DNA from 3 places in the Intrasporangium calvum DSM 43043 genome. Region 2 is predicted to be linked to each of the others. Evidence: riboswitches for the same ligand, from Rfam matches in the RefSeq annotation. Region 2 holds a riboswitch; each other region holds the start of a gene.

Region 1 (9,321 bases), 1.6 Mb from region 2:
CGGTGTTGGAGGCCGGCGCGGTCGTGGAGACGATGCGTGACTTCACGTCCCGGATCTCCTGGCAGTCGCTGGTGCACTCCTTCAACCTGGTCGGGTCGCACGACGTGACGCGTCTGCGCACGCTCGTCGACCACGACCCCAGGCTGGTCGAGGTCGCTGCCGGCCTGCTGTTCACCATGCCGAGCCTGGCGATGTTCACCTACGGCGACGAGATCGGGATGGAGGGGGCCTTCGGGGAGGACGGCCGCCGGCCGATGCCCTGGGACGAGTCGACGTGGGACCACGGGATCCTCGACGTCTACCGGGCCCTGATCGCGGCACGCCGCTCGTCGGACGCGCTGCGGCACGGCGGGTTGCGGTGGGTCCACGCCGACGGCGACGCGATCGTGTTCCTCCGGGAGAGTCCGACGGAGACGGCGCTGGTGCACGTCGCCCGGGCCGCCCACGAGCCGGTGACGGTCCCCGTGCGTCACCTCGCGGGCGTCGAGACGGGCCGAGCGGCATACGGATCCGGCGTTCGAGTGGGGAAACGGGCTGTCACACTGAAGGCCTCGGGCCCCGGGGTGCGGATCTGGTCGTGGGCGCCGACTGACGACGGGGTGCGGTTCCGCACGCCCAGGGCAAGGAGGACCGGAAGATGAAGGCCAGGCTGCGGGACATCGCCGCTCAGGCGGGTGTGTCCGAGGCGACCGTCTCGCGTGTCCTCAACGGCAAGCCGGGAGTGGCAGAGTCGACCCGTCAGTCCGTCCTCACGGCCCTTGACGTGCTCGGCTACGACCGCCCGAGTCGGTTGCGCCGCAAGAGCGCCGGGCTCGTCGGCCTCATCGTCCCCGAGCTGACGAACCCGATCTTCCCCGCCTTCGCGCAGGAGATCGAGACCTCGCTCGCCCAGAACGGCTACACCCCAGTGCTGTGCACGCAGACCGCCGGGGGGGTGCACGAGGACGACTACGTCCAGATGCTCCTCGACCGGGGCGTCGCCGGGATCATCTTCATCTCCGGCCTCCACGCCGACACCAACACCGCCCCCGACCGCTACGTCGCGCTGCGCGAGCGGGGCCTGCCGCTCGTCCTCGTCAACGGCTACATCGAGGGGGTCGACGCGCCGTTCATCTCCAACGACGAGGTCGCCTCGATGGGTCTGGCCCTCGACCACCTCGTCAGCCTCGGGCACCGGGAGATCGGCCTGGCAGTCGGGCCCGAGCGGTTCGTCCCGGTCATCCGCAAGATCGCCGGCTTCCGCAACTCGATGCAGGAGCTGCTCGGCCGCTCCGACGTCGACGGACTCATCGAGCGCTCGCTCTTCTCGGTCGAGGGCGGCGCCACCGCGGCCGGTCGCCTCATCGACAAGGGATGCACCGCGGTCGTCTGCGGCTCCGACATGATGGCGCTCGGCGTCATCCGCGAGGCCCGCAAGCGGGGCCTCAACGTGCCGCGTGACTTCTCCGTCGTGGGCTACGACGACTCGCCCCTCATCGCCTTCACCGACCCGCCGCTGACGACGGTTCGCCAGAGCGTGACGTCGATGAGCGCCGCGACGGTGCGGGCGCTCCTCGACGAGATCGCGGGCCAGCCGTCCCCTCGGGCGGAGTACGTGTTCCGGCCAGAGCTCGTCGTCCGCGGCTCCACCGGGGCGCTGCGGCGCTGACGCGCGCCTGTCGTATGCCGCTGGGCTCGCTCCCGCACGCCCCTGCCGGTGCCCCCCGCGCCTCCTGCCGGTGCCGCCCGCGCCTCCTGCCGGTGCCGCCGCGCCTCCTGCCGGTGCCGCCGCGCCTCCTGCCGCAACACACCCGGTTATGCGCCGCTCACCCCCGATGCAGCAGGGGTGAACGGTAGATAACCGGGTGTGTTGCCGAGGCAGTGGGGGAGGGGCGGCGGCGGGGGGAGCGGCGGCGGCGGGAGGGCGCTGGTCAGGAGGTGGCGGCTGCGGTCCGGCGGGCCGATGCGAGCCGATGCAGGGCGGCCACGACCGCAGTCTCGTCCTCGACGCGGTAGCGCGCGGCGGTGGACCCGGACCCGACCTTGACGGTGACGTCGTCGGGACGGGTCATCCGGGTGAAGACGTCCTCGTCGGTCACGTCGTCGCCGAAGTAGACGCGCGCGGTCACGTCACGGGCCCGGCCGAGGGCGGTGACCGCCGAGCCCTTGTCGGCGTGCGACACGGTCAGCTCGAGCACCGACTTGCCCTTGAGCACCTTGACGCCCGAGTGGGTGAGGGCCAGCTGGCGTGCCTCCGCGATGGCGGCGTCCGCGTCGTCGGGCGGCAACCCTCGGGTGTGGACGACGATGGCAGCCGCCTTGTGCTCCAAGGCCGCCGACGGGTGACGGTCGGAGATGAGGCGGGTGATGTCCGTCGTGAGGGACTCGAGCAGCTGCCGGTCCACGGCGGTCACGGCCGCGGCCTCCATCGCCGCCCGGACCTCGTCGTCGGAGGACTCGGCCCCGTGGCTGCCGATGAGGACGATCGGCTCGTCAACCCCGAGCCGCGTCAGGGTGCGCAGCGTGTCGAGGTCACGGCCGGAGACGACCGCGACCGTCGTCGTGGGCAGCCCGGCGAGGGCTCGGAGGGCCTCGATGCCGCCGGGAGCAGCGCGCACCGCCATCGGGTCGACGTCGAACGGGGCGAGCACCCCGTCGAAGTCGGAGGCGACGAGCAGCCCGGATGCAGCGGCGGCTCCGTCCAGGGCTTCCTGCAACGTCGTCGGAGGGGTCACCGGCCGGATCCCACCCGCGCGCGGACGGGCCTGCCGTCGGTCTCGGTCCGGGGTCCTTCCTTGACGGAGGCGGAAGGGGCTGAGTCGTGCGGCGCCACGGGGGCCGAGGCGGCTCCTCCGCGCGGGTCGGGCGCCGGCACGCCCGGTGCCGCGTCGAGGGCGGCGAGGTAGCGCCGGGCCCAGCGTTGGACGTCGTGGTCGGCCACGCGGCGCCGCAGGGCCCGCATGATGCGCTCCTTGTCCCGCTTGGGCGTGTTGATGGCCCGGAGCATGGCCTGCTTCAGGCCCTCGATGTCGTGCGGGTTGCAGGTGAAGGCCTGGTGCAGCTCGTGCCAGGCCCCGGTGAACTCGCTGAGGACGAGGGCGCCGCCAAGGTCGTGGCGGCACGTGACGTACTCCTTCGCCACGAGGTTCATCCCGTCCCGGAGGGGCGTCACCAGCATGACGTCCGCGGCCTGGAAGAGGGCGGCCATCTCCTCCCGCGGGTAGGAGTGGTGCAGGTAGTGGACGGCAGGCGCGCCGATCTTGCCGAGCTCGCCGTTGATCCGGCCGACCGTCTGCTCGATCTCCTCGCGGAGGGAGCGGTAGGCCTCGACCCGCTCGCGGCTCGGCGTCGCCACCTGGACCAGGGTGACGTCGGGTGGCCCGATGTGGCGCTCGAGGAGGAGCTCCTCGTAGGCCTTGAGCCGGTGCCGGATGCCCTTGGTGTAGTCGAGCCGGTCGACGCCGAGCATGAGGACGTCGGGGTTGCCGAGGCTCTCCCGGATCTCCTTGGCTCGAGCCATGACCTCCGGCTGCTGGGCGAGCGACTCGAGGCCGCGGTAGTCGACGGAGATCGGGATCGCCGTGGCCCGCACCTGGCGGCCCGAGCCGTCGTCGAGGGCGACCCGCTCGCCCTTCGCCCGCAGGCCGAGCAGCTGGCGGCAGGCCCGGACGAAGTTGCGGGCGTCGGCCTGGCGCTGGAAGCCGAGGAAGTCGGCCCCGAGCAGGCCCTCGAGGAGGCTCGACCGCCACGGCAGCTGCGCGAACAGCTCCACCGGCGGGAAGGGAATGTGGTTGAACCAGCCGATCCGGACGTCGGGGCGCAGCTGCCGCACGAAGGCCGGCGCGAGCTGGAGCTGGTAGTCCTGGATCCACACCCGCGCGCCGGGGGCCGCCTCCTCCGCGACCGCCTCGGCGAACCGGCGGTTGACGCGCACGTAGGCAGCCCACCACTCCCGGTGGAACGAGGCCGGGACGATGACGTCGTGGTAGATCGGCCACAGGGTGTCGTTGCTGAAGCCCTCGTAGAAGTCGCGGACCTCCTCGGCGCTGAGGCCCACGGGTCGCAGGTGCATGCCCTCCTCGTCGAACGGCGGCGGGGCCTCGCCGGCGTCACCGGACCAACCCACCCAGGCCCCGGGGTTCGACCGCATCACCGACTCCATGGCCGTGACGAGACCGCCCGGGCTGCGGTGCCACTCGACGTTGCCCTGCTCGTCCACCTGCTTGTCGACGGGGAGTCGGTTCGCGGCGACGACGAGGTCGAAGGTCTTCCTGGTGGACGTCACCGAATCAGCTCCTGGCGGTGTTCTCTCGAGTTCTTTCGAAGGTCGGGCCCGGCCGGCTGGTCCGGGGCGGGCGTGCGATAGATGTCTCTCACTCTAACGACCACAGCTCTGGCGCCCGGAGTGGTCCCGTTCTAGGGTCGACCCAAGGCAGGCTGCAGCCGGGATGCCATGGGCACCCCGCACATCACGGACATACCCCATCGTCGAGGAGGGCTAGCGTGAAGATTTCCGACGTTCTGCGCCACAAGGGTGATGAGGTCATCGTCATCGCGCCCGACGAGACGGTCTCCACGCTGCTGGCGAGGCTCGCGGAGCACGGAATCGGCGCGTGCGTCGTCAGCGCCGACGGCACCCACGTCGACGGGATCGTGAGCGAGCGGGACGTGGTGCGCCACCTGCACACGTCGGGGCCGACGATCCTCGAGAACAGTGTCTCGACGATCATGACGAGCGACGTGACGACGGGCACCGCCCACGACGACGTCGCGGACCTCGCGGCGACGATGACCGAGCTGCGGGTGCGGCACGTCCCGATCCTCGACGCGGACGGCCGGCTGTCGGCGATCGTCAGCATCGGCGACATCGTCAAGCACCGTCTCTCCGAGCTCCAGTCGGAGCGCGACCAGCTGCGCGACTACATCACGCACTGACGGCGCGCCGCCCGTGGCGGCGCAGGCGGGGTCGACGAGCCCCTCGGTCAATTACCGTAGGGGCATGGCTGCGCACGACCGGACCCACTGGGTGCCCGCACCCCCAGCGGGGCCGCGGCGCACCGGACCGGACGGCGCGCCCGAGGACGGCCGCCCCCGGCACGAGCGGCTCGGCCGCTACCGCCTCGTCGAGGAGATCGGCGAGGGCGGGATGGGCGTCGTGCACCTCGGCCTCGACCCCCGTGGGCGGGCCGTCGCGATCAAGGTGCTCCGCCCCCACGTCGCCACGGACGACGAGGCGCGCCTGCGCCTGCAGCGGGAGGTCGAGACGCTGTCCCGGATCCAGGATCACCGCGTCGCCACCGTCATCGACGCGGACGTCATGGCGCCGCGTCCCTACATCGTCACCCGCTACGTCCCGGGCCCGGCGCTGGACGACTGGGTCGAGGCCCACGGCCCACTCGACCCGGACGCGCTGCTGCGCCTCGCCTGCGGCACGGCCGAGGCGATCCGCGCCATCCACGCCAGCGGCGTCGTCCACCGGGACATCAAGCCGGGCAACGTCCTCCTCGAGGACGGCGAACCGGTCCTCATCGACTTCGGCATCGCCCACATCGAGGATGACGTTCGTCACACGATGGGCGGTCTCGTCATGGGGACGCCGGGCTACCTGTCTCCCGAGCTCGTCGAAGGGGCGGCCATCACCGATGCGACGGACTGGTGGGGCTGGGCCGCGACGATCACCTTCGCCGCGTCGGGGCGGCCACCGTTCGGCCGGGGTCGGATGGACGTCGTGCTGGCGAAGGTCCGCGCCGGGGAGGTCGACCTCGACGGCGTCGACCCCCGTCTGGTCCCGCTGCTGCGGGCCTCCCTCTCGCCCCAACCTGCCGGGCGTCCGCACGCCGACGACGTCATCGACGCCCTGGCCCGGTTCGCCGCCGGCCGTGCCGCGACGGTGCCGACTCCCCGTGGCGGTCCCTGGGACGACACCGTGGCGGTCGCGCCCTCGCCGGTGGGGTCCACGGAGGTCCTCCACCCGCGCGGGACCGCCGTCTACCCCACGGTCCCTGACGTGCCCCGAGCTGCGGGCGCTGCCGCTGGAACTCCTTCCGCCGGGTTCCCCGCTGCGGTCCTGCCCCCGGCGCCGGGACCGCCCGGGCCGCCCGCCGGTCGGACCCCAGCCCGCGCCTGGCCCGCGCCGCGCGCGGGAGCGAGCCCAGCGGCATACGGCCGGCTGGAGGAGGCCGACGACTGGGGGACCGACGACGACTACGAGGACTACGACGACTCCTACCTGCCACCACGGGAAGGAGACCCCCGGATCGGGCTGGCGAAGCGCACCGGCACGCTCGCCGCGGTGGCGCTGGCATGGCTCGGAGCGCTGGCGTTCTGGCCCGGGGCCGCTGTCGTCGGGCTCGTCGCGTGGTCCGTCCTCGCCCGCGCCGTGGACCGCGCCATGACGGGGTTGGTGCTGCGCCGGTTCGAGTACGGGCGGCGTCAGAGCGACGTCCCCTGGACCGTCGTCACGAGCCCGTGGCACCTCGTCGTCGGCCTCGTCGCGACCGTCGTGTCCCTCCTGCTGCCGGTCGCCGTCGCGTTCGCCGGCGTGTTCTCGGCGGCGCTGCTGCTCAGCGGGGTGGCCGGGAGCGACCTCGATCCCGGCACCCCAGGCACGCTGCTCGTGGGAGGCGCGCTCGGGCTCCTCATGCTGTGGTGGGGGCCGGGCCGGGCCTCGCTCCGCCGCGGGACGCGCTCGGTGGTGCGACGGTTCGTCCCGCCCGGGCCCCCCACGCAGGTCGTGGCGGTCGTCCTGGCCGGGGCCGGGGTCGCGGTCGCCCTCGTGGGGATCACCCGCGGCGTGAGCAGCTGGGCGCCGTTCGGCGCAGGACCCTTCGGGCTCTGACGGGCGAGATCAGAGATCGAGTAAAGAGATGGTCAACTCAAGATCACGAAAAGATCTCGGATCGTCTTGTCTTGGTCCCGATCGTCACGTAGCGTCAAGCCTCGATGGCCTCCGCGCCACTCCCTTGAGCGGGCGGTCGTCACCACATTGGCTCCACACGGTGTGGCACGACAATTTCACAACGCCACCCATCAGCGGTCCCTGAAGCGCCGAGCCTCGCCAGCCAGGGACGTCACCCGGAAACCCGGATCGCGCGAGGACGGGGGACCCATGTGTGCCGGCGCTTCGCCGGCTGGGGGTGAAGTCGCCACCGCGACAGGGCCAACCTGACGGCCCCAACCCGACAGCTAACCCCGCAGGCGCTCGTCAGGAAGGGATCCCCCATGCACTACCAGCCGAAGCACGCTGCCCAGAAGCGTCCACGGGTCAAGCAGCGGATCGCCGGGGTCAGCCTCGCCGGAGCAGCCACCGTCCTCGCCGGCGTCGCCACCGCGGGCTCGGCCAAGGCCGACGGCTCCGTGTGGGACCGCGTCGCCCAGTGCGAGTCGAGCGGCAACTGGAGCATCAACACCGGGAACGGCTACTACGGCGGGCTGCAGTTCTACCAGCCCACCTGGGCCGGCTACGGCGGCCTCGCCTACGCGCCGCGGGCCGACCTCGCGACCCGGTCCGAGCAGATCGCCATCGCGCAGCGCGTCCTCGCCTCCCAGGGCCCCGGTGCCTGGCCCGTGTGCTCCGTGCGAGCCGGGCTGACCCGGGCCAACGGCGGCGCCACCAGTGCCCCCGTTCGGGCCAGCCGGAGCGCGACCAAGGCCACCAGGACGACGAAGAAGACCTCGACCAAGAAGACCTATGCGCCCGCACGGACCAAGAAGGTCAACCGGGCGCCCGCCGTCTCCACCGGCACCGGAGCGAAGATCACGGTCCGCTCCGGAGACACCCTCTCGAAGCTCGCCGCGAAGCACGACGTGCGCGGCGGCTGGCAGTCGCTCTACCAGGCCAACCGCGGCACGATCCGCGACGCCGACCTGATCTACGTCGGACAGGTCATCCGCCTTCCCTGAGCGACGAACCGCCCTGACGGGCCCCATGGACCGGGCGGCCCCGTGACCACTTCCCCCTGAGTGGTCCCGGGGCCGCCCATCTTTTCCGGTATGCCGCTGGGCTCGGTTACGCTTTCGCCGTTCCCCGCCTGCCCGGCTGGGACCCGCTGGCGTGGCGCAATCGGTAGCGCACCTGTCTTGTAAACAGGCGGTTAGGGGTTCGAGTCCCCTCGCCAGCTCCCCGCTCAGAAGGCCGCATAGTGCCCCTGACCTGCAGTTATGTCGTGGTGAGCGACAGGTGGCCCGCCGGACACGAGTGGTCACGAACGGACCCGCTTTCACTGGCGCGCCGGTGCTCCGCCAGTCTGGCGCCGGACAGTACCCTCATGTCTGCAGGGACACGCTCCCCGGTGTCCTCGAACCCAACGTCATGGAGTCAACTGTGGCTCTCGGCACCGTCAGCGTTCACCCGCTGGGTTCCTGGCATGGAGCAGGTTGCGTGGGTGGGCAGACCTTGAGCTCGAAGGGGATCTCTAGTTCACCTTGTTCCCCGTCGGCTGTCTCGTAGGTGAGGGTCAGGCCCTTGCCCTCACGGACCTCATCGGTGGCCTCGATGTCGATCGCCAGAGCGGCTACTTCGCCGACATCTGACTCCTCCTCGACGGGGCCACACACGACGTCGACCGGGTCGGGTTCCGAGGGAAAGCCGTGCGTGACGAGGTCGCCAGGCAGGTATCCGACGGTGGATCCGGCGCTGGACCACACCCCGTAGTGGGCGATGGGCAGGTTCCCGCTCGTGAATCGGGCAGCGGTGACCCGTGCAGACCCCTCGGAGACGCACAGGGTGATGACGCCTACGGATAACTTCGTCTCACCTTCAGGTGCGAGGATCGTCTGGCCGAAGGCAGCTGGCGCATCACCGGCCATTCGAAGCGTCGAAGCGCTCCCGCACGCGGACAGCAGGAGAGCGCCCACGCCGGTGCAGGCGATGAGTGCAGCACTGGCGCCGCCCCTGGAGACGAGACGCATCAACCCTCCCTGTGACCGGAGCGGTGCCCCACGTGCGACGCGGGGCACCCCGAGACGTGATCCTAGTCATCGAGGCTCCGAGCTCGCTCCAGCCGAAGCGACCCGCCGACGAGCGGTTCGCCGCCGCGACCACTGACGGGGCGGAGCTGGTGGCCAGCCTGCGGTAGGAGCCTCGACGGCAGGGGCGTGGCGAAGCGAGCCCAGCGGCATACGGAGGAGGGTGTATGCCGCTGGGCTCGCTTGCTGGGCCAGTGTTGCATCGTGGGGCCGGCCCCGTTCACGCGCGCGGCACGGACACGTGCGGCCCTGGTGGACTCGTCGGAAGCTTGGCCATGGTGCAGGCGAGGCCCTCGCACTGGTCGGGGTCCCCGTTGTCGGCGGCCTTGTTGCCGCCGCCGTCGATGACACCGGCCAGGGCGCGGATGCCGAGCT
Region 2 (9,321 bases):
CGGGGTCGTCGTCATCGGGCTCGCCGCGTCCCTCTTCGGGCTCGCCCGGCAGGCGTACCTCACCGAAGCCGTCCCCGTCGCCATGCGGGCGCGCGCACTCTCGACGCTGGGAGGAGTGCACCGCATCGGCTACTTCGTCGGGCCGTTCGCCGGGTCGCTCGTCGTCGCTCGGTGGGACGTGGCCGCCGCCTACGTCGTCGGGGTCGTCGCGAGCCTGGCCGCGTTCGTCCTCGTCCTCGTCGCCCCGGACATCACCCGCCGCCAGGGTCTCGGCCCGCGGCCTGCTCGCCAGCGTTCGGTCGCCTCCGTCCTCCTCGAGCACCGGAGGGTGCTGCTGACGCTGGGCGTCGGCGCCATGTGGGTCTCCGGCGCCCGCACCGTCCGGGAGGCCCTCGTGCCGCTGTGGGCAGAGTCGGTGGGTCTGTCGCCCAGCCAGACCGCACTCGTCTTCGGGATCTCCGGAGCCGTCGACATGCTGCTCTTCTATCCCTCGGGCTGGCTGATGGACCGCCACGGCCGGGTCGCCGCAGCCGTGCCCAGCATGCTCGTCCTCGGCCTCGGTATGGCTCTGCTGCCCCTCAGCACGACGCTCGTGGCGGTCACCGCCGCGGCCACGGTCCTCGGGCTCGGCAATGGCCTCGGCGCCGGCCTCATCATGACGCTCGGTGCGGACGCCTCCCCCGTGGAGGGGCGCTCCCAGTTCCTCGGAGGATGGCGCCTGTGCGCGGATGTGGGAAGAGCCGCCGGTCCGCTGGCGTTGTCCGGGTTGAGCGCCGTCATGACGCTCGGGGCGTCGGCCGTCGTCCTCGGGGTCGGTGCGGTGGCTGGTGCGGTGTGGTTGCGCATCTGGGTGCCCCGGCACGACCCGACCCGAGCGTCGCGAGCCATGAAGGATTCTTTGAGAGAGTAGGACCGTGACCGACCTCATCGACACCACCGAGATGTACCTCCGGACGATCTTCGAGCTGGAGGAGGAGGGGATCATCCCGCTCCGGGCACGGATCGCCGAGCGGCTGGGGCACTCCGGGCCCACGGTGTCGCAGACCATCGCGCGCATGGAGCGCGACGGCCTCGTCAGCGTGACGGGGGACCGGCACCTGGACCTCTCGGACGAGGGGCGGCTCATCGCGACGCGGGTCATGCGCAAGCACCGCCTCGCCGAGCGACTCCTCGTCGACGTCATCGGGCTCGAGTGGGAGTACGCCCATGACGAGGCGTGCCGGTGGGAGCACGTCATGTCCGAGAAGGTCGAGCGCAAGATCCTCAGCCTGCTCGGGGACGGGTTGGAGTCGCCCTACGGCAACCCCATCCCCGGCCTGGAGGAGCTGGGCCTCGAGGTCGCCGGTGACTTCCTCAGCGGCCTCGTCGCCTTGACGGAGGCGGCCGGCGAGGAGCCCGTGGCCCTGACGATCCGGCGGATCGGCGAGCCGGTCCAGGTTGATCCCGAGGCGCTGGCCCTGCTGACGTCGGCCGGGCTGATGCCCGGAGAGCGCGTCACGGTCCAGCGCGAGGACGGCCGGATCCTCGCCTGTCGGGAAGGGACGGACCGGTCGACCGGGGTCTCGCTCCCCGAGGACGTCGCGGTCCACGTCTTCGGTCAGCGTGAGAGCGTGCCGACCGCCGGGACGGACCACGCCTGATACCCACTCGGAGAAAGTTGTCCCCAACTCGTGATCAGGACGTGACAACCGCTGGGTGTTTGGATAGTTTGATCGGGCTCGCTCCGCACGGGGAGAGCGCCCTGGGCCGGATCGCCAAGTCCTGCCACCGGACCGGGGGTCGTCTGACACCGCATGGCAGGAGCGGGGGAACCATTCTCCGGGCGTCGAGAGACGCCCTTGGGGTCAAGTCCTCCCGAGGACCTTCGGGTCCGAGCGAGGGCCGGGTAGTACCTCCCACCCGAACCCGACAGCTCACCTCGCAGGCGTCGAGAGGTAGCACGTGGCTCTTAACGTTGCCGGGCGTCACCGCGCCCCGGGTCGCTACAACCCGTTGTCAGAGCTCAAGCTCATCGCCAAGGAGTCCGCGCAGCCGGCCGTGAAGGGTGCCGCGATCGTGGCGGCCTCCGGTGGTCTCGTCGCGACGTTCGCGCAGCCGGCTGCCGCCGATGGCCAGGCCGCCGCACCGGTCAACGCCGCGCCGAGCAGCGCGGCCGTCGTCGGGCCCCAGGCGGCCACGATCAAGGCGGCCAGTGCGCTCAACGCCATCGGCTTCGCCGAGAAGGCCACGACGAAGGCGCAGACCGTCAAGCCGATCGTCATCAAGGACGTCGTCGTCGAGAAGGAACGCGCCGCGCGGGAGGCTGCGCAGGCGGCCGAGCGCGCCGCAGCGGCGCGTAGCGACGCGCAGGACCGGGCCTCCCGCACGACCACCGAGCGAACCCCGATCGCCGACCCGGCGCCGTCCGCCTCAGGAATCGTCGGCATCGCCCAGTCCATGATCGGCGTGCCGTACGTCTACGGCGGCAGCACCCCGAGCGGTTTCGACTGCTCCGGGTTCACCTCCTGGGTCTACCGTCAGGCCGGCATCTCGATCCCGCGCACGGCCTCGCAGCAGCAGGCCTCGGCGACCCGGGTGAGCACGCCGCAGCCCGGTGACCTCGTCTTCTTCGGCTACCCGGCCTACCACGTCGGCATCTACGTCAGCCCCGGTCGGATGATCGACGCGCAGCGTCCCGGGACGGTCGTCGGCTACCACTCGATCTGGACCACCCCGTGGGGCTACGGCCGCTACTGAGCCCCCAGCCCCAAGGGCACCCCGGCACGTCCCGAGCCCCCCACCGTCGCGGTGGGGGGCTCGTCACGTCCGCCCGTCCCCCGCCGAACCGGCTGACGAACCGGCTGACGAACCGCCCGACGTGGGAGACTGAACTGATGACCGACCAGTCCGCTGCCGAGTCCACGACCCCCGTCATCCTCGAGCTCTGGTCGGATCTGGTCTGCCCGTGGTGCTGGATCTCCAAGCGGCGCGTCGAGGCGGCGGTCGCTGCGTTCGAGCGGCCGCATGACGTCACCTTGCGCATGCGTTCCTACGAGCTCGACCCCCTCCTGCCGGTCGGCGAGAGGATGGGCGTCGCCGAGCACCTGGGGCGGAAGTACGGCGGAGGTGTCGAGGGTGGCCGGTTGATGAATGCCCACGTCAGCGACGTCGCCCTCGATGACGGGCTGAGCTTCGACTGGCATCGGGCCGTGCGCGCCAACACGTTCGACGGGCACCGCCTGTGTGCGCTGGCCCTCGAGCTGGGCGGGCCGGCATTGCAGTCCGCTGCCTACGAGCGCTTCCACTCCGCGCACTTCCGCGAGGGACTGCCCATCGACGACCACGGGGTCCTCCAGCGGCTCGCCGCCGAGGCGGGACTCGACGAACGCCGGGTCGCCGCGGTCCTGGCGGGTGACGACTACGCGGCCCGGGTCCGCGAGGACGAGGAGCTCGCCCGCTCCATGGGTGTGACGAGTGTGCCGTTCCTCCTCGCGAACGGCCACGCGGCGACCTCGGGGGCGCGCTCCGTGGAGGACTACCTCGCGTTGCTTCGCGGGGTCGTGACCGAGGGCGTCTGACTCCGCCCGATGGTCGGTCGGCCAACAGCGAGCCACGGGCGGAGGTCGACGAGGGCGCCGCACCAGGCACATCTGCCCTGCGCCGGCCGCGACGGCCACTCCTCGAGGCTCGCCAGCAGGCGCGCCGCGGTCCCCGTGGTGAAGACGTGGGGGCACGCCTCCGTCGGATGCGGGGCCTCGACCATGTCGTGACCGTAGGGCGCGCTGGTGACAGGTCCGTATCCCGCAGGTCCGTATCCCGCAGGTCCGTATGCCGCTGGGCTCGGTTCCCGGGTCAGGGCCCTCCGCGCCGGCTGGGTTCGCCGGACGCGGCGTCGAGGGTGTCGTGGAGCGGGATCACCGTCTGGATGCTGGTCAGCTCGAGCACGGCGCGGATCGGAGCGTCGCGGGGAACGACGAGGGCCAGGTCCTGGCGTCGGTGCCCGAGCCGCTGGGCGAGGCGGAAGAGCATCGCGATGGCGGCGCTGTCGAGATACGTCGTGCCGCGCAGGTCGAGGATCACTCGGGCCGGGTCGTCCGCGAGTTCCGTGGTGATGGCCTGCCTCACCTCGTCGACGTTGGCGAGGTCGATCTCGCCACTGACCTGGACGTGGCGCACGCGGCCGGAGTGTTCGTGTGAGGTGATGTGGGCCACGCGGGTCACCCGCTCTTCCTCGGGCCGATGGTGACGCGGCGGCGCAGGTGCACCACGGTCCCGTCGCCGGTGCGGTCGACGTCGACGGCGTCGGTCAGCGCCTGCATCAGCTGGAGTCCCCACCCGCCACCGCGATCTGAGGGCGCTCGCCACTGGCCGCGGTCACGCACCCACATCTCCAGCAGGTCCTCGTCGAGCCGAGCCTCGAGCTCGAGGTCGCCGGGAGCCGCGGCGTAGGCGTGCTGGACGACGTTGGCGCACGCCTCGCCGCAGGCCACCAGGATGTCGTTCTCGTCGTCCTTGGTCACCCCGGCGTCGCGCAGCCACTGCCGGAGCGAGCCGCGCGCCAGGGACAGCATCCGGGCTTCGGCGGGGACGGTGAGACGCCACGGTCCGGCGACGACTGGCAGGGGCCGTACGGCGATCAGGGCCACGTCGTCGGCGAGGTGGTGCGGCTCGATCATCGTGGTCAGCAGGTGGTCGCAGAGGCGCTCCAGGTCCTCGCCCGCCATCGCTGCGGCGGCGGTGCACAGCCGGTCGAGACCCTCGGTGATCGAGGCGCCGCGCCGCTCCACGAGACCGTCCGTGTACAACAGGAGCGTCGCGCCGGGCTCGAGCCGGTGGACCGACTCCTCGTAGATGGCTTCGGCCGTGACACCGACCGGCGGTGCGAGTCCGACCTTGAGGTAGCTCGCGCCGGTCGCGGAGAAGGCGAGCACGGGCGGGTGGCCGGCGCTCGCGACGCGCAGCCGGCGGGTGCGCGGGTCGAGCACGGCGTAGAGGAGCGTGACCATCTCCGGCATCGGCAGCTGTGACACGAGGCGGTGGACGCTGCGGAGCACGGACGCGGGTGAGGTGTCCTGGAGGGCGTAGACGCGCAGCGCCATCCGCACCTGGGCCATGGTCGCGGCGGCTGAGACGCCGTGACCGGCCACGTCGCCGATCGCGAGCCCGACCTGGCCATCCGGGAGCTGCAGCACGTCGTACCAGTCGCCGCCGATCTGCACGTCGCTCGTCGCCGGCACGTAGCGGGCGGCAACCGCCACACCTGGGACGTCCGGGAGTCGGGCCGGGAGCAGGCTGCGCTGCAGGGTCTCGGCGATGTCGTGCTCCCGTTGGGCCCGGGCCTCCTCGTGGCTCAGCTGTTCCTGCGCCTCGAACCGTTCGCGGATCTCGGTCTCGAGCTGGTCGTTGAGCGCCGAGAGCTCAGCCGTGCGCACCGCCACCCGCGCCTCGAGGTCGGCGGCCGCCGCCTCGAGCGCCCGGGTCGCGGAGTTGCGTTCGCTGACCACGGCCGCCAGGACGAACGAGGCGAGGGCGATCGAGGCGTTGAACGCCTGGAGGGCGAGCATCTGGTCGATCAGCGGCCTGCCTCGGAAGGTGCCGAGGCCGCGGGCGGCCGACCACGTCGTGATGGCTGAGGCGATGAGGGCGGCAGGTGCTGCGGCGCGCAGCTGGTAGCGCCACGCGGCCCAGCCGACGACGGGGAGGGCGAGGAAGAGGACCTGCAAGGTCCGGGCGGCCCACGCCGTGGCGACGACGACGGTGACGAGGATCGCCACCATCTCGGCTGACTGCCGCAGCGGCCAGGACGGCAGGTCCCGCAGGAGGGGCAGGCTCAGCAGGAAGGGCGTCACGATGAGCACGCCCATGGCGTCGCCGGTCCACCAGACCGCCCAGGTCGCGGGCAGCTCTGCGTAGGAGATGGCGTCGGACCACGCGAGGGCGAGGGAGCCGATCAGCGCGCTGATGAGGGTGCTGGCGAGAGCCGCGAGGACGATGCCGAGGGCGTCCCGCTGCCGGTCGAGCTGTCGGCGAAAGCCGATGGCCTCGAGGACGAGGACCGCCACGAGCGGTGCGAGCGTGTTGCCGGCGGCGGTGGCCACGGCGGCGAGCGGTCCGGCGCTGAGCGGGAGGTTGACGGCGAGTGCCGCGGCAGCGACCGCCGGCCAGAGCCAGCGACCGACGACGACGAAGGCGGCCACGGCGATGCCCGTCGGCGGCCACAGGGGCGTGACGTTCTCGCCGACGAGCGAGAGGCTGAGACCCAGGTGCGCCCCGAGGTAGTAGGTCACCGCGGCGGCGACGGACCAGCGGGCGCGCTCGCCCGTCAGCGCGCGCCACCACCCCGCGGGCCCAGAGGTAACCGTCACACGCCGAGCCTAGGGATCCGGGGGCGACTGCACCCGGGTTTGGGGCCAGACGCACTGCGGTCAGCTCGCGCAGCGCCGAGGACCGGCGTCTCTTCGTAGTTCAGCGGGTGCGCGCCGGCGGACTCGACGGCCAGCGCCAGGCGCTCGGGGAAGCGGTCGATGACGATGACCTCGGCCGCTCCGAGCAAGGTCGCGCTGAGCGCCGCGAACTGACCGACCGGCCCGGCTCCCCACACGGCGACCACGTCGCCCGGCTGGATGTCACATTGCTCGGCACACGCTTCCGTTCACGCTCCCGTCGTCGGGAACCGGCTGCGCACGACGCTGGAAGACGGTGCTGCGCGCCTCGAGCCCGTCGGGCAGCGCGTCCGCTGCGCACCACGTCGCCGGTCTCGAGCACCTGCTTGAACCGGCGCAGGTCGTGTCGCACCTGCTGCTCCGGCTCCTCACCGAACAGGGTGGCGACGGCTTGCCCGAGCTTGCCGCCCGGCAGGTCGTAGTGCAGCGCGACGCTCACCTCGGTCCCCCGGTCGCCGGGGGCGGGGGCGAAGTGCACTGTGCCGGAGTTGTCGATGTCGGCGCCGGGGAGGCTGCGCCAGGAGATCCTCGGCAGGTTGGTGAAGTCGCGCCAGAAGGCGTAGACCTCGTCGGGCGGGCGGTTGACGGTGACGGAGGCTCGCAGGGCCAGCGGCCCGGGTCTGCCGCGGCCGTGCTGTCCCGTGCGGGTGCGTGCCCGCTGCACCGCCGCGCCCACTCCCAGTGCTGTGACGGCGAGGGCCGCCGCGCGGCGGCCCCGCGAAGTTGTGCTGCGTCGACGTGTGTGGAGTGCCCATGACTCACCTCTTCCCGGCCCCTGACGCGCCGTGCTCGTCAGCGTTGCGGTCCCTTGGGGTCCTACCCGTTCGGCCGGTCACTGCCACACCGTCGAGCCGGCTGGTCGGGGAGCTCTCTCCGGCCGTATGCCGCTGGGCTCGTCCCGAACGTGTCTGCAGTGGCCGACGGGGCTGGGGAGCGGTCTGCCGTCCATCCGGTGCGAGAGGACGTCAGTGGGGCAGCCGGGTGAAGGTCGGCAGGGTGAGGGTGAAGGTGGACCCGCGGCCGGGCCCGGGGCTGTCGGCCTCGAGGCTGCCCTGGTGGGCGTCGGCGATGGCGCGGCTGATCGTGAGGCCGAGGCCGGATCCGGCGCGGTCGCGGTCCCGTGCGGTGTCGCCGCGGTAGAAGCGCTCGAAGACGTGCGGCAGCTGGTCGGCGCTCATGCCGTCGCCGGTGTCGGCGACGGAGATCTCGACCGTGCCGTCCGAGCTTCGGGCCGAGAGACGGACCGTGCCGCCCGCATGGGAGTGTCGCAGGGCGTTGGCCAGCAGGTTGTCGAGCACCTGCCCGAGCCGTCGGGGGTCGACGTCCACGTCCACGTCGGGTGCGTCGTCGACGTCGGCGAGGAGCTCGACGCCGCGCCGGGCGAAGGCCTCCCGCTTGGCCTGGAACGCGGACCAGAGGAGGTCGCGGACGGGCCGCACCGAGCGCTCGAGGCCGAGCCGGCCCTCCTCGGCCCGGGACACGTCGTCGAGGTCGGCGGCCAAGCGGGCCAGGCGCTCGGTCTGCTCCGTCATGACCCGCTCGGTGTCGGAGCTCCACGTCGTGACGCCGTCACGAAGGCCCTCGCAGTAGACGGTGAGCGTGGCGATCGGGGTCCGGAGCTCGTGCGCGAGGTCGGAGAGGAGTCTGCGCCGGGTGTCCTCGGTCTGCTCGAGCTGGCTCGCCATGAGGTTGAACGCCCGGCCCAGCTCGTCGAACTCGACGCCGGAGCCGAAGTCGCCGACCCGGGCGCCCAGGTGGCCCCGGGACACCTCGCGCGCGGCCTTGGCGAGCGCCCCGAGGGGGGCCTGGAGCCGCCGGGTCACGTACCACGTCACCGCGGCCGCACAGACGAGGGCGAAGGCGAGGGCGACGCCGAGGGACACGAACGCCGAGTCCCGGTAGGCCTCCTCGATGTGGGCGAGCTCGGGGGAGTTGGGGACGTGGCCGGCCTCGAGCATGTGCTGGTGGAACAGTGGCGGTCCGACGAACGCGGCGACGAGGCTGGCTGTGAGGACGCTGGCGCCGAGAACGAGGACCTGGGCGAGCATGAGGCGCGGCGCGAGGCCACGCCCCAACGAAGTCTGGCGGTCGGTGCTCACGTCGCCGCGCCCTGACCCATCCGGTATCCCACACCGCGAACCGTGTCGATGTACCGGGGCGTGGTGGGGTCGTCGCCGAGCTTGCGCCGGATGTGGCCGACGTGGACGTCGACGATGTGCTCGTCACCGACCCACGCGATGTCCCAGACCTCGTCGATGAGCTGCCGCCGGGAGAAGGCGTACTTCGGGCGGGCGGAGAGGACGTCGAGGATGTCGAACTCGGTCCGCGTCAGCAGGACGGCGCTTCCGGCCACCGAGACGCTGCGTCCCGCTGGGTCGATCGTCAGGTCCCCGAAGAGGCGGGCCGGCTCCTCGCGATGGGCCTGGTCGCGCGACGACCCGGCGCCGCGTTGGCGCGGCCTGCGCAGGACGGCCTGGACCCGCGCGACGAGCTCGCGGGCGCTGAAGGGCTTCGTGATGTAGTCGTCGGCCCCGACCGAGAGGCCGATGATCCGGTCCATCTCGTCGCCCCGTGCCGTCAGCATGAGCACGTAGCAGTCGGAGAAGGTGCGGATCTGGCGGCACACCTCGACCCCGTCGAGGCCGGGGAGTCCCAGGTCGAGGACGATGACGTCGGGGTCCAGCGCGCGTGCCATGGACAGGGCGTCGGGCCCGGTGTAGGCCTCGGACACCGAGTAGCCGGCGCGCGCGAGATAGGTGCTGACCATCTGGGCCAGCGCGCGCTCGTCATCGACGACGAGAACGCGACGGGCGGGGGCGGCGGCGTCGGCCGGAGGGGACTGCATGGCGTCAGTCTGCCGCGCCGGAGCGGCCGGCGTCCGCAACTGCCCCGGCTGCGT
Region 3 (9,321 bases), 920 kb from region 2:
TCCGGGCTGGCCCGGTCGGCGGCGATGTACTCCGCCTCCCGGGTGTGGCCGCCGTAGCCGTCACGCGAGTCGAACCGCGCCACGGCGTAGCCGCTCTTGATCTGTGCCAGCCCGACGTCGGTGCCGGCGACCTCGACGTAGCGGAGCAGCCGGCCGTACTGGTCCTGGCTCGTCCGGGCACCGGTCAGCAGCCTGACCTCCCGGCCGCCGATGATCCGTCGCAGGCTGGCGGCCGAGGCGTCGAAGCCGCACTCGTCCCGCTCGGGGGAGTCGATCCCGATGAGGCGCACCTTGACGAGGTCGCCGCCGCGGGTCACGTGGATCGTGTCGCCGTCCACGACCCGCGCCACCTCCCAGAGGGCCGGGCGGGGTTTCGCGGGCGTCGTCGGCGTCGGTCTGGGGGCCGGCCTCGGGGCCACGGTCCTCTGCTGGACCGCGGCCAGTGTGGTCGCCACCGGCGGCGCGCTGGGGCCGGCGGGGGACGAGATGGGGAGACCCGGGGCGGCCCCTGACGAGCCGCTCGCCCCCTGCGGCGCAGAGGCGTCGCCCATCGGCTGGGCGCACTGCGCCAGCGTGCCGACGAGCAGCATCGCGAGGGCGACCACCACCCCGCGCCCGACCCCCGTCACATGCTCTGCGTCGCCCATCGGCTCGATCCTGACACGCTGCTCGGAACCGCGGACGCGAATGTGGCGAACTCCCCGAAACCCGCTGGCCCCGTGCGCTCGCTCCCTGCGAGGGTGGCGCCATGGAGCGCGAGCGCACCGACCTGCTGGAGCGGGTCGAGAGGTACTACGACCTGGTTCCCCGGGCCGTGGCGACGACCGAGGAGGTCGGGCCGTTCACCCTCTTCGTCCCCGAGGAAGGCACGGGCTGGCAGTTCTACGCGCGGCCACGCCGGCCCGGGTCGGCCACCTTCACGCCGGCGGCTGTCGAGCGGGTCCTCGCGCGCCAGCTCGCGCTGGGCCTCCCACGAGCAATCGAGTGGGTGGCCGACGTCACCCCGTCCCTCCTCCCGGCCGTCCGCGGCGCGGGCTACGAGCCGGCGCACTACCCGCTGCTCACGCTGCCTCCGAGGGTGCGGGTGCCGCCGGACCCGCGCGCCCGGGTGCTGCCCCCCGCAGACCCGCACCTGGGCATCGCCTTCGGGGCGGTCCGGGCCGGCTTCACCGGGCGGGACGACGTCGAGCACCAGCACCCGGGCCGCAAGCCCGAGCTCATCGAGCAGGGGGCCCTCATCGTCGTGGCGTCCTACGAGGGGTCCCGGCTGTGCGGGGCGGGGTCAGCGGCGCCGCGCGGGGACGTGGCCGAGCTGATGGGCATCGCCGTCCCGCCGGGCCACCGAAAGCGTGGCCACGGCAGCGCCATCACGCGCTCCCTTGTCGCAGCCTGCCGCGAGAGAGGGGTCGACCTCGTCTTCCTCACGGCAGGGTCCGATACGGCCGCCGGCATCTACCGCCGGGTGGGCTTCGTCGACACGGCGACCGCCTGCGTCCTCGAGATCGACGGATGAGTCGGCGCACCCGACCACGACAGGAGGCGCCGTATGCCGCTGAGCGGGCTCAGCGGCATACGGCCCCCTCGTCGGTGGCGCGGAACGGCGGCTCACCGGATTGGAAGGACGCGTCCGCTCCGGCTCAGTCCTCGTCCTCGTGGGTCGTCACGATGTCGTTCGCGGCCGCCCAGGCCGAGATGTCGCGGCGCTCGATCGCCGTGGCCACCAGCTCGGGGAAGAGGTCCGGGGTGCACGCGAAGGCGGGAACGCCGATCGCGGCCAGGGCAGCTGCCGCGCGGCGGAGCATCTCCTCGGCCACCCCGCCCTCGTAGAGGTCGCTGATGAGGACGAGGATCGTGTCGGCCGGCTGGCTGATCACCGTCTCGCAGTACGAGAGCGCCTGGTTGATGTCGGTGCCGCCTCCGAGCTGGACGCCGAAGAGCACGTCGACCGGGTCGTCGAGCTCCTCGGTGACGTCGACCACCTCGGTGTCGAAGACGACGAGCCGCGTCGCCAGTGAACGCACGGAGGCGAGCACCGCGCCGAAGACGCTGGAGTAGACGACCGACTCCGCCATCGACCCCGACTGGTCGATGCACAGGATGATGTGGCGTTCCACGCGCTGCGCTCGTCGGGCGTGGCCCACGAGCCGCTCGGGGATGACGGTCCGGTGCTCCGGTTGGTAGTGCTTGAGGTGGCGCAGTGCCTCGTCCCGGCGCAGGTCGTCGGGGTCGAGGGTGACGGCCCCGATCCCGTCCGCTTCGGGTCCACCCAGGACGAGCCGCCAGCGAGTGAGCCGGTCGCGCGGCTCGGCAGGCTGGGTGGGCTCCGCTGGGGTCACACTCTCGAGCCTAGGCGTCCACCCTGCCCCCAGGCGCTCGTATGCCGCTGGGCGCGCTCCCGTCGCGGCGCCCGGATCGCTGGGTGGCCGGGTCCGGGGAGGAGCGTTGTCGGTGGCTGGCGCCAGGGTGGTTGGTGGGGTGGGATGATGACGGATTCAACTGTCAGTCAACGAAATTGGAGCCATAACGATCGGCTGGGGTGCTTGCATTCCGGAGGGTGCGCGTGATGGGATTGGGGTCGCTGGTCCGGTTCGTCCCATCTGGTTCGGTCGGAGGCGGGCTGGCTGTCAGGGGGTCGTCGAGGCGCAGCAGGAGGGGAGGTGGCGTCCGTGCCCTACCTGCATGCGGATGACCTGCTGGCCCGAGCCGTCGAGTGGGCTGGGCTTGACGCCGAGGTCCCCACCTCGGAGCTGGATGAGCAGTTCGAACAGGCTCGGTCCGAGCGGGTGCTGGCCGAGCAGCTGGAGCTGGCGGGGCGGGTCCCATCGAGCGCACCTGGTCCGCGAGACCGGGCAGCTGGGCGTCGACGAGCCGGGCCGCCGTCGTGTCCCACCAGGTGTAGGGCTGGGAGCGCACGCCGGCGGTCCCGCTGCGGGCCAGGTCCCCGAGCCAGCGCGAGAAGTCCTCCATGCCCGCGGTCATGAGGGCGAGCCGTTCCTCGAGGCGCTTCGCCTGCGCCTTTGGGTCTGGGGCACGGTGCGCCTGCGCTGCAAGGCCTGCTCGAGCCGCGCGCAGCGACGCCACCGCGCCGGCACGCTTCGAGCGCTCCGCAGCCCACTGCGCCGCGTGGCCGGCCGGCTCCGCGGCTTCGCTGACGGAGCCGGAGCCGGTGGCCCACAGCATGAGCAGCGCCAGACCGTGCTTGCACGGCAGCTTGCGGCTGGGGCACGAGCATCGGAAGTCAGGGCCGGTGACGTCGACGCTGACCCGGTAGGGGGTCGCGCCCGACCCCTGGCACTTTCCCCAGACGAGGGTGTCGGTGGACCCGGTGTCGGACCACGGGCCGGGACGCGCGAGCCGGCGCGCGGCCGCCAGCGACGAGGCGTCGGGAGCGAGCGCGGCGACGTGTTGGGGCGTCCACCGTGTCATGACGAGGCCGATGACGCCACGTGCGGATTCGCCACGGGCTCCTGGGCAGTCGGAGGTAGCTGGCGTCCAGCCGCCCCAGGCCCCGCTGCTTCCCGACCGGGAGTCCGGGTCCGTGGTGCCGCCAGAGGAGGGCCAGCGTGCCGCCCGCTGCACCCAACCGCCCGTCCAGTGGATCGAGGTCTGACCCAGCCACACCAGAACCGGGCCGTATGCCGCTGAGCTGGCTCAGCGGCATACGACCCGGTCGGTGGGTGGTGACGTCAGCCGGCCCGGCCGCTGGGCGTCACCGCTTCTTTCCCGTCAGGCGGACCTCGGTCTCGTCGAAGTACTCCGAGCACCCGCCGCTGTTACACGCGACGGAGAAGCTGACGCTGAGCGCCCTGCCGCCCTTGAAGAGCCCCGTTTCGCCAGAGATCTCGGCGCTCCACGGCTGCGGCGTCCCGTCACAGAACACCTCGGTGCCGCCGTACCCACGGACGATGAAGCGTCCGACGCGCTGCTGGAGCGTGACGTCGACAAAGGCGAAATCGGCGCTGCTGTCGCAGGTCACCGTTCCGGAGATCGTGGCGAATCCGGTCCGGGCGTCGAACCAGCCGAGCGGGTTCACGGTGGCTTCGATGGCCGGGGCCGGCGGTGCAACGTCGACGGTCAGGCTCATCGTGCCGCCGTTGCCCGTCCCGTCCTCCTGGTCGTCGAAGACGACGATGTAGTAGGTCTCACCAGCCATGGCCTCCCAGCCCGCCCCACCTGGCCCGCACCCCTGGACCAGGAAGTTCCCCGGCGCGCCAGTAGCGACGAGGACGCCTGCGCTGTAGTCGGACTCGAATGCGTCGGCGAGCAGGAGGCTGTCCGCTTCGGCGGTGTAGCTGTACCAGACGCTGGCATCCATGGCCGGTGCGCCGCACTGGCCGTTGAGCTCCGCGTCGTCCGCGTCGGTGGTCGCCTCGGTCGTGTCGAGGGTGGTCGCGAACGGCAGGGCCGCGATGGCCTCGGCGCCGGCGTACATGTCGTTGGTCGGTGGTGCAGCGACTGCGGGGGACCCCCCAACCGCCACGGTGGTCACGGCGGCGAGAAGTGCCGCCGCCAAACGCCCTGAAACCTTCATCGATCCGTCCCCTTCGGTCGGGCGCGGACCCGCACCTCGCGATGAGGACCCCCGCCTGCGGTTTTCTCATATGGCGTGACTGGTGGCCAGCGTCACGCTTGTCACGGTAGACCTGAGGCGATCCCTCCCGTGGGGGATTGGTGAATCGCGGCCGCGGTCCCTCAGCGCAGGTTGGTGTCGAGGAAGGCTTCGGTGCGCCGGATCGACAGCGGCCACTGGGACGTGAAGGTGTGCCGCTCGCCGGAGTAGACGTGGTAGGTCACCTTCTTGCCGGCCTGCTTCAGAGCGGTCACGGTCTCCTCGGACCAGCGGATCGGGCAGTCCTCGTCGTCCGTGCCGTGGTGGATCAGGATCGGGTCGGTGATCCGGTCGAAGTACGTGCGGGGACTGGTCCGGGCCCAGGTCCGCGGTGCGCGCTCTGGGGCCCCGAGGCGGCGCAGCACCGCTCGGGCGTCGCCGCCTCGGTCGCGGTCACGGCGAACCCACCGGTTGAAGTTGTCGACCGTGTCGGAGCTGACCGGGCTGTAGGCGACCCCCGCCTTGAAGAGTCCCGGCACGGCGACCAGCGCGCCGTAGACGACGCCCCCTCCCATCGAACGCCCGATGATTCCGATCCGGTCGGGGTCGACGGCGTCGAGCTGCTGCAGGGCCAGTCCGGCGTTGACCGCGTCGACGGTGTAGCCGATCCGGAGGTTGGGGCCGTTGTCGGGGTCGTCATCGGACTGGGCGTGGTTCCGGTAGTCGATGTGGAGCGTGACGTATCCCTTCCGGGCGAGGTGGTCACGTTCCCGCAGCATGGTGGCGCCGTTCGTGTACTGCTCGAGGGGGACGTAGCCGTGCGCGAGGACGACGGCGGGGAAGGGGCCGCTGCCGCGCGGGATGTTGATCCGCCCCGAGATCCGCAGGCCGTCACCCCGGTAGGTGACGAAGTACTGCCGGTAGGCGTCGGTGCTCCCGCCCTCGCGGCCGAGGCGCAGGTCGCGGCCGTCGAAGTCGGTCTCGAAGAGCGCATCGATGAACGCGGGGTCGGACCGTTCGCGGCCGTCGCCCGTGGGACCGGCCGTCGGGCTGGCTGGGGGAGACGCAGAGGCAGACGGCGGGGCGACGGGGGACGGGCTCGTGGACGAGCGCTGCGTCTCGGCCGGAGCAGTGGGGATCAGAGTGGGGGCGCGGGGAGGGGAACCGCTGCTCGTGCAGGCGCCGGCGGCCAGCACGGCTGCCAGTGACCCGGCGACGAAGGCGGTCCGCATACCCCAGTCTCACCGATCGGGGTTCCAGGGCCAACCCGCGGCGGCGTCGCGGGTTGGCAGGACGCCAGAGCGGGACGGGTGCGTGGGCACCCGTCCCGCTCTCGGAACTGCGTTGTTCTCAGCCGGTCACGGAGCGTAGATGTACTGCATCCCGCCGACGTGCGTGACCGTGCGCGTGTTGTAGTTGTACGGCCCGGCGAGCGCGTTCATCTCGACCATGGTGATCTCGTTGCCGTTGACCCCGATGACCCAGGCCACGTGCCCGACGCTCGAGGAGCCGTGGACCCCCGGCTGCAGGACGACGATGGAGCGGGTCCGCGGGGTGCTCGTGACGGTGTAGCCGGCATTGGCGGCTCCGTAGCCCCAGGTCATCGCGTTGCCGGTCCAGCCACCCGGGTAGTAGCCCTCGGACTGGTACCACTTGTTGAGCGCGCCCCACGTGCACTGGCCGGCAGTCCCCCAGTTGTACGCGGACTTCCGGCCGGACGAGCCGTTGACCGTCGACTTCGACGTGTAGGTCGACGAGGTCAGCGTGGAGCGGGTCGCGTCGCGAGAGGCGCGCTGGGCGGCCTCACGGCGGGCCTCGGCCGCTTCCCGAGCCTTGCGGGCAGCCTCTTGGCGCTTCTTCTCGACGACGACGTCCTTGATGACGATCGGCTTCGCCGTGGCGGCCTTCTCCGGCGCCGTCGCGTACCCGATGGAGCGAAGCGCGTGCGAGTCGGCGACCGCGGGGGCAGCGATGGCTGAGGCGGGGCCCACGACAGCAGCTGCCCGTGGTGCGGCGACCTTCGGTGCGGCGACCGCAGCCACTGCGGACGTGTCGGACAGGGACTCGGCCGAAGCCGGGGTGGACAGCGTGGCCACGATTCCGCCGGCGGCGGCGACGACTGCGGCGCCCTTCATGGCCGGCTGCGCGGACTCGCGAGCGATGCTCTTGAGCTCGACGAGCGGGCTGTAGCCACCCGGCGCCCGATGGCGCCCGGGACGGTTGTCAGTCTTCACAGAGAACCTCTCGCGCCTACGAGGTTAGCTGTCGGGTTCGGGCGAAAGGTTGCCCGGCTCTCTTCTCCGGCCCGGAGGCCGTCGTCGAGGTGCTACACCCCAAGAGCGGCGCGCAGCCGGAACGATCCGGCTCCACGACGCTCGGAGGAACGGTGGTTCCCCCGCTCCTGCCATGCGGGTCAAACGGGACTCAAGGCGTTGGCAGGACTCGGCGTCCACCTCGGGCCAGCCCCAACTGGGGGAAGGGGCTGGGCATGACACTAGACGACTCGTCCGCGGATGTCACGTTCAGGTAACGGGCTGTCCATGAATTGGTAAAGACGCACCGCGTCGCGATCCCGCTCAGCCGGCGATCGGACAGGTCGCCTTGGCCCCGGCCGCGACCGCCCTGAAGTAGGGCGGGTTGCGCTTGAGGCCCTTCTGCCAGAGGGACCGCCAGAGGGCCTCCGCCCGGATCGCGGTGATGCCCCCGGCCTTGAAGTGGGACTGGTCCTTGAGGTGGGTCTCCCAGGGCTCGACGGCGGCGCGGGCCTTCGCGAGGATCCCGTCGACCACCTTCATGCTCGCGGCGCAGGTCGAGAGGGCCTTCGCCTCGTCGCCGGTGGGCGCGTTCTCGGGGAGGGCGCAGCGCTGCTCCGCCGACCGGTAGGTCCGGTCGGCTGAGTGGAAGGCGGCGATGTGCTGGGGTGCCTTGGCCGTGGTGGGCGCCCAGTCCTTCTTCGCCTTGGCCAACGAGATCTTGCCGGCCTGCAGGTCGTTCATGATGTCGAGGTGGGCGTCCCACTCCCGCAGGGCCGTCGAGGCAGCCGCTGCAGCCTTGACCTGCCGCGCCCAGGCGCTGCGGCACTCGTCAACGGCCGCCGCGACGGGGTCGACGGTCGGCGTCGGGGTCTCGGACACGGTCGCCTCGGTGGTGGGCTGGCTGGTGGCCGGTGGGCTCGTGGTCGTCTGGGCGGCCGTGGTGGCGGGAGCCAGCGGTGCCGCCGTCGGGGACCCGACGAAGAGGTCCTTGCCGAACCACACGGCACCTCCGAGCACGAGCAGGGCGACGACGACGATGGCGACGGCAGCAGCGGGCCCGCGCGCCCGGCGCTCGAGCTCGCGGCGCTCCCGGCGGGTGCCTGGCTCCTGTGTCATCGCACTACCCCCATGTGGCCTTTGCCCGAACACGTACCCGCTCCACTGTAGGCGGAACTGCCGCGTCCCCGCGGGACGTGCGGGCACCAGAGGCCGGTCGGGGTCGCTATTCTCGCAGAGTTGACCGGATCTGCCAGGGCAGACCCGGCCCGGGGGAAGTACGAGGTACTGCTCATGTCCCACCCACCCATGGAACGGTCCCCAGCGGACCAGGACCCGCACCGCGACCAGCCGGACGAGGCGGTCGTGGTCCACCTGCCGAGCCGTCGCGCGCCACCGACCAAGCCGGAACGGCCGAAGCGGTATTCCGACGAGTTCCGAGCCGATGCGGTCGCCCTGGCCCGCCGCCAGGGCGTCACGGTCGCCGGCGCCGCGCAGCAGGTCGGAGTCAGCGCGAGCACTCTCCGGCGGTGGCTCCGGGATGCGAGCACCCGCGAGGTCGGGCCCGAACGGACCGACCCCGAGCAGACCGACCCCGAGCAGACCGACCCCGAGCAGACCGACCCCGAGCAGACCGACCCCGAGCAGCAGCCCCGCTCATACCGGCCGGACGCTGCCTGGGACGCCCGGCCGGTGCGTCAGCGCATCGACGACGAGTGGCCGGACTGGCGCGCGTTCGACTGGCCCGTTCTGCCCGTTCTGCCTGATCAGGAGACGCGGCCACCGGAGCCCGCGACGGGGCGCGGGGGGTCGACGGCCCCGGGCCGGCGCGCGGTCACCCCGCGCGGCCGCCCGTCCAGGCCGGTCCGACCGCGGGTGGTGGACTCCGCCGCGGGAGCGGCCCCGGCAGCCGCTGCGGCGCGGGAACTCGAGAGGGCCGTCGTGGGCGACGGGGTCTTCGCGGCGACTGCTCGCCTCGGTCCGCTCCATCGCCTCGTCGTGGTGCTGGCGGCCTTCACGGCGTGCATCGCCCTCTCCAGGCTGGTCCCCGAGTCGTACTCCTGGCGCCCGACCGTCAGCGCCTTTCACGTGATGTCCCTCGTCGTGTCCTTCGGGGCCGTCCTCCTCGTCGACTGGCACGGGCTGCTCTGGCTCTCCGGCCGTCGGGCCCTGACCGAGTCGACCCGCCTCGCAGCGGCCGCCTCGCCGATCATCTGGGCCGGACTCGGGGGCCTCTTCCTCACCGGCACGCTGCTCCGCCCCGACATCGGGTCCCCCCTGACGCTGCTCAAGCTGGCCCTCGTCCTCGCCGTCTGCGTCAACGGCGCTGTGATGGCTCCGGTCCGGCTGCGGTTGGCCTCGCTCTCCGCGGACGCGTCGCCGGTCGACGTGCCCGAGCGCGAGTGGCACCGGATGATGCTCTCCACGGCGGTCTCGCAGGTCGGCTGGTGGGGCGCGGTCGTCATCGGCTTCGTCAACGCGGCCACATGAGGCGGCCGGGCCCCGGCCCGGCCCTCCTTG

Evidence for each region. A riboswitch is a leader RNA that binds a small molecule or an ion and turns the genes downstream of it on or off. The one in region 2 is predicted to bind cyclic di-AMP.
Region 1: linked by a shared signal. The riboswitch ahead of INTCA_RS14700 (LysM peptidoglycan-binding domain-containing protein) and the one ahead of INTCA_RS20435 (C40 family peptidase) in region 2 are both predicted to bind cyclic di-AMP.
Region 3: linked by a shared signal. The riboswitch ahead of INTCA_RS17950 (CHAP domain-containing protein) and the one ahead of INTCA_RS20435 (C40 family peptidase) in region 2 are both predicted to bind cyclic di-AMP.

What each region holds. Positions count from the first base shown of each region.
Region 1 is NC_014830.1:3,222,571-3,231,891, reverse strand. It holds gene INTCA_RS14730 (glycoside hydrolase family 13 protein) at 1-641, shown strand, start outside; gene INTCA_RS14725 (LacI family DNA-binding transcriptional regulator) at 638-1,648, shown strand; gene otsB (trehalose-phosphatase) at 1,911-2,714, opposite strand; gene INTCA_RS14715 (alpha,alpha-trehalose-phosphate synthase (UDP-forming)) at 2,711-4,264, opposite strand; gene INTCA_RS14710 (CBS domain-containing protein) at 4,483-4,914, shown strand; gene INTCA_RS14705 (serine/threonine-protein kinase) at 4,979-6,817, shown strand; cyclic di-AMP (ydaO/yuaA leader) riboswitch at 7,050-7,195, shown strand; gene INTCA_RS14700 (LysM peptidoglycan-binding domain-containing protein) at 7,201-7,881, shown strand; tRNA gene INTCA_RS14695 (tRNA-Thr) at 8,027-8,099, shown strand; gene INTCA_RS14690 (hypothetical protein) at 8,326-8,787, opposite strand; gene INTCA_RS14685 (hypothetical protein) at 9,167-9,321, opposite strand, start outside.
Region 2 is NC_014830.1:823,937-833,257, forward strand. It holds gene INTCA_RS03805 (MFS transporter) at 1-910, shown strand, start outside; gene INTCA_RS03810 (iron-dependent transcriptional repressor DtxR) at 915-1,640, shown strand; cyclic di-AMP (ydaO/yuaA leader) riboswitch at 1,778-1,943, shown strand; gene INTCA_RS20435 (C40 family peptidase) at 1,942-2,736, shown strand; gene INTCA_RS03820 (DsbA family oxidoreductase) at 2,874-3,557, shown strand; gene INTCA_RS03825 (STAS domain-containing protein) at 3,832-4,200, opposite strand; gene INTCA_RS03830 (ATP-binding SpoIIE family protein phosphatase) at 4,197-6,344, opposite strand; gene INTCA_RS20525 (SRPBCC family protein) at 6,445-7,086, opposite strand; gene INTCA_RS03840 (sensor histidine kinase) at 7,388-8,521, opposite strand; gene INTCA_RS03845 (response regulator transcription factor) at 8,518-9,267, opposite strand.
Region 3 is NC_014830.1:3,927,499-3,936,819, reverse strand. It holds gene INTCA_RS17975 (thermonuclease family protein) at 1-647, opposite strand, end outside; gene INTCA_RS17970 (GNAT family N-acetyltransferase) at 749-1,513, shown strand; gene INTCA_RS17965 (VWA domain-containing protein) at 1,638-2,336, opposite strand; gene INTCA_RS19315 (SWIM zinc finger family protein) at 2,500-3,426, opposite strand; gene INTCA_RS17960 (DUF6299 family protein) at 3,710-4,531, opposite strand; gene INTCA_RS17955 (alpha/beta hydrolase family protein) at 4,693-5,781, opposite strand; gene INTCA_RS17950 (CHAP domain-containing protein) at 5,908-6,783, opposite strand; cyclic di-AMP (ydaO/yuaA leader) riboswitch at 6,786-6,991, opposite strand; gene INTCA_RS19945 (hypothetical protein) at 7,126-7,920, opposite strand; gene INTCA_RS18845 (transposase) at 8,095-9,291, shown strand.